Regions from separate parts of the Lysinibacillus telephonicus genome, predicted to be linked through region 2. Evidence: riboswitches for the same ligand, from Rfam matches in the RefSeq annotation. Region 2 holds a riboswitch; the other holds the start of a gene.
The links. A riboswitch is a leader RNA that binds a small molecule or an ion and turns the genes downstream of it on or off. The one in region 2 is predicted to bind FMN.
Positions count from the first base shown of each region.

Region 1: it holds a riboswitch for FMN, as region 2 does, so the genes downstream of both, MKY04_RS07845 (ECF transporter S component) here and ribE (riboflavin synthase) in region 2, are expected to answer to the same signal.

Region 1 is NZ_CP155468.1:1,660,648-1,663,054, reverse strand. It holds gene MKY04_RS07850 (MerR family transcriptional regulator) at 1-385, opposite strand, end outside; gene MKY04_RS07845 (ECF transporter S component) at 675-1,253, opposite strand; FMN riboswitch at 1,511-1,686, opposite strand; gene MKY04_RS07840 (GerMN domain-containing protein) at 1,793-2,407, opposite strand, start outside.
Region 2 is NZ_CP155468.1:3,787,727-3,790,133, reverse strand. It holds gene rlmD (23S rRNA (uracil(1939)-C(5))-methyltransferase RlmD) at 1-551, opposite strand, end outside; FMN riboswitch at 738-871, shown strand; FMN riboswitch at 1,020-1,155, shown strand; gene ribE (riboflavin synthase) at 1,279-1,920, shown strand; gene ribB (3,4-dihydroxy-2-butanone-4-phosphate synthase) at 1,948-2,407, shown strand, end outside.

The DNA of each region.
Region 1 (2,407 bases), 2.1 Mb from region 2:
TCATTTGAAAAAAGCGAGATAAATCCCCTTGTCTTAGTGACGCCTTTTGCATAATTTGTGCCTGTTGCATTTCCTCACGTAATATTGCCCGGAGTTCAGAATCTGAAATCGATAATTTGTTAGAAGATTTGACATTGTTGTTTTTTCTCATATCAAATACTTTTTTTATCCCTGCCATGTTAATTCCTTGGTCAAGTAGTTCGCGAATTTCTAACAATGCATCTACATCATCTAATGAAAACATTCTGCGATTCCCCTCTGATCTAGCAGGTTCGATTAATTTATGTTCTTCGTAATATCGAATTTGTCTCGCAGTCAACTCCGTTAATTGCATTACCATGCTAATAGGGAGTAACGGCATTGCTCTTCGAAACTCTCGACTCATCGACATCTCCTCCCTTTCATAGCATTATTTTAAACTACGTAACTTATAATAGCAATACCATGTTAGAAAAAATAACATACGGAATTTAGATTTTATTTATCGCAAATTTAGATAAGATAAAATAACAGCATTTTATAGAATTTTCGTTACAATAAACAGAAAATTTAAACTTCCTCTCCTTCTACCTTTTTAAAAATTCTGTCAAATAGCCCATTTGGCAGTTTACTTCACAAAAAAAGCTGTTCTCTAAGTCTATTTACGACTTAAAGAACAGCTTAATTTTAATTATCTACAACAAATATTGCGCTCTTTGATTTTCGATCCATACTTTCATCGTACGGAAAAGTAAAACTGCTACAACCATTAGCATAATTCCTTTAATTATATTAAATGGTAAAATACCTAACACTATCGTTTCTTTCATATCAAACGTACCCCAACCAAGGAAATAAGTGTACATTGGTAAAAAGGCAATATAGTTCAGCAGACTCATACCTACTGACATTGTGATAGTACCTATAATTAATCCACTGATTAATCCTTTCAATGAAGGAAGCTTCTTATAAACATAATATACGGGTAAAATAAACAGAATTCCTGTTGCGAAATTTGCCAGATGTCCTACTGGTACTCCAGTTGGTGTTCCAGAAAAAATCCAATCTAAAATGTTTTTAAATAATTCTACTAGAATACCAGCCATCGGTCCCATCGTAATTGCTGCTATTAAAGCAGGTACATCACTAAAGTCAATTTGCAAAAACACTGGGAACCATGGCAACGGGAAGTTTAGCAGCATTAAAATGAAAGAAATGCTGCTTAGCATCGCAATGGTTACAAAGGAACGCAGCTTAAGCTTTTGATTTTTCATACCAATTTCTCCTCTTTGCTGATTCAACTTAGCAAGAAGAAAGGACAGTCATTTTTTCGTTCTCAATGAAAAATCCCTTACGCTAATAATAAGCATAAGGGAGAAATAGGCACATTGAAATAAAATTCCGAAAAACTGTACGTTAAAGAAGAGCACCATAAAAAGAATACTCAAATAAAAGTATTGCCAATACAAAATAGTATTGTCGATACTTAAACGTACAAATTTCGCAATACATTACGAAACAAAGACTGTACCTTCACCTTCTCCCATCCAGACTATACTGTCGGCTTTGGAATCACACCAAATCCTGCACACTAAAATAAGCGGCTCGCGGGCTGAAGTAGCTTTTATAAAATCCCTCAATCAATTCCAGGAGATTTAAGCTTCTATTACCGCCGGTCGGGAATTACACCCTGCCCCGAAGATGAATCATTATTAAATTTTATTATAGCTCTTATTATAGATTTAAAATAATCCCATGTAAAGAACATTGCTTAAAACAAAATGGCGCTGTTAATGTCTCATTTTCAATATTATTATTGAAGTACTAGTGCATAATCAATTTCATTTGCTCCTACCGGCATTGGTAATGGATTCGTTAAATCAAAACCTTGCCATTCTGTTTGCAATACGTTTTCGAACTGTACTTGCATATTAAAGCTAGAAGCGGTAAGGAGTATGCCTTCAATCATTTGCATTGCTTGCACTTGATCAAAAGCCATCAAATCTAATTGTTGTGTAAAATTGACTGTTGCAATATCTCCTTCTACACGTACTTCATAATCAATGTTTGGTAAAATTACCGATTGATACACATCATTTGTTTCATCTTTCATTGCATTAATTGCTTCCTCAACTGTTGCAAATGTAGCTCTGAAGTTTGGCGCCAAATATTGTGAACCATCCGGCTGAGTATATTCAAAATAATTATACTGTGTTTGTTCATTTTTCATTTCTAGCGGTGTGCTCGGTTCACCAACTTGACTAAATTCAAAAGGTGCTCCTTCTTCGTTGAAAAATGCAATTTCATCATAATAGTAACTAAATGTATCAACTAAGGATGCGTTATATAGTGAGTATGCTGCAGAAGCAATGTCATATGATTGACTATTTGGTAAAGTATGAACCACTTGGTTGTTTTGCTCAGTTAT
Region 2 (2,407 bases):
GAAATATTTAGCTTTTGCAATATTTTGCGTGTACCAACTGTAATTTTTGAAGTTAACGGATGTTGAACTGCACAATCATTAATATTCAGAAGTTTATTAGTTCCTTCTGCAAAAAGTCCCGCATAAACACGTTTTCCTTCTTTTCGTACTTGGAAACTACTTTTATTGCGGTAGTGCCAAGGGTTGTCCATTCCTAGAGTAGGACGAATTTCCACTGTTTCAGCTATTGATTTTACGTATTTTTCAAGGGACTGTACAACCATATCGCGTTTTTCTTTTAATTGCCCTTCATATGTTAGATGTTGAAGCTGACAGCCGCCGCATTCATTATAAATAGGACAAAGCGGTTCCTGACGATTGCTTGAAGCCTTTCTTATATTTAAAATATCAGCTTCCGCAAAATTCCGTTGTACTTTTGATACTTTTACAGTTACTTCTTCACCAGGCAGCGCACCTTTAACAAATACAACATTTCGCTTATAAAATCCTACACCTTCACCGTTAATACCAAGTCGTTTTATAGTTAAAGGAAATTTTTGTCCAACTTCCATAGTTACTTTTTCGCTCAAAAGCTCACGTCCTTTAATAAGTTCATTTAACCATTATAACGAAGCAAGAAGGTAAAGCAAGTGATGAAATCTCTTTATTCTAAGTATGCCTCGGTAATATTATTTCGAACAAAAGATTATATATTGGATAATCTTATTATTTCGTGGTATCTTTAAATCAATTAAATAAATTTCCTTCGGGGTCGGGTGAAATTCCCAATCGACGGTGATGAATAAAACTATTCTAAGCCCGTGAGCTCAAATGAGCAGGATTTGGTGCGAATCCAAAGCCGACAGTATAGTCTGGATGGGAGAAGGAGTGTAAGTATTGACTTGCTATTAAATGATGATATTTAATAGTCTTATTTGTTATTCAATTTTTTACACAGTACCTTTATCCCGGTCCTAATCAGGTCGGGATTTTTTATTTAATTAACATAATTTCATAATAGCTGAATAATTTGATTCAGCTTAGTCCTTCGGGGTCGGGTGAAATTCCCAATCGGCGGTGATGAATAAAATTTATTCTAAGCCCGCGAGCTCAAATGAGCAGGATTTGGTGAGAATCCAAAGCCGACAGTTAAAGTCTGGATGGGAGAAGGATGATAGGCACTTTTTGAAAAATATACTTTCAAAAGGTTTATTTAACTATGCCTTTTTTAAAATACTCCCAAACTCCTTAGGAATCCACTAAGGGGTTTTTATTTTTATAAATAAAAGAGGTGAGATTTTGTTTACAGGAATTATAGAAGATAAAGGCAAAGTGGTTGGGCTAAAAAAAGATGAAAAAAGCATGGAAATTACAATTGCCTCATCCAAAATAGTTTCTGATGCCCATTTAGGAGACAGTATTGCAGTCAATGGGGTATGTTTAACGATTACCCATTTAACAAGTGAAGAAATGACTGTTGATGTTATGCCGGAGACAGTAAAAGCAACAACTATTCATATGTTGAGGCAAGGTGATTTTGTTAATTTAGAGCGGGCTATGAGCGCAAACGGCCGTTTTGGAGGTCATATTGTTTCAGGACATGTTGATGGTGTTGGAACAATTCGAAGTAAAAGGGCGGTATCAAATGCAGTTTATATCGACATTGAAGTGCCGAAAGAACTTACGGAGAACTGTATTCCAAAAGGCTCGATTACAATTGATGGGACGAGTTTAACGCTTTTTAAAGTGACAGAACAAAGTGTCACTGTTTCACTTATACCACATACTTACGCTGAAACAATTTTAGGGATGAAGGGTATAGGTCAGCAGGTCAATATTGAAACTGACATGCTGGGCAAGTATGTATTACATCATTTAAGAAAAAGCGATAAAAGACAATCAAATATTTCGTATGACTTTTTAAGACAAAATGGTTTTTAAAATAAGTAGAAATTGGTGGTGGTTTTCATGTTACACACAATCGAAGAAGCTTTAAAAGATTTAAAAGAAGGAAAAACCATCATTGTAGTGGATGATGAAAATAGAGAGAATGAAGGAGATTTATTATCCCTAGCGGAATTTGCAACACCTGAAAATATAAATTTTATGGCTGCATATGGCCGAGGACTAATTTGTACACCAATTTCCCAAGGACTTGCACAAAAACTTGAACTGCATGCAATGGTTGAAAATAATACGGATAATCACCAAACTGCTTTTACTGTAAGTATAGATCATGTTGAAACAACGACTGGGATTAGTGCGTATGAGCGCTCGTTTACCATTCTTCAAATGATAAACGAAAATGCAAAACCCCAACAGTTTAGAAGACCAGGACATGTGTTTCCTTTAGTAGCAAAGGATAATGGAGTTTTAGAAAGACGAGGACATACAGAGGCTGCAGTTGATTTAGCAAAAGCATGTGGAT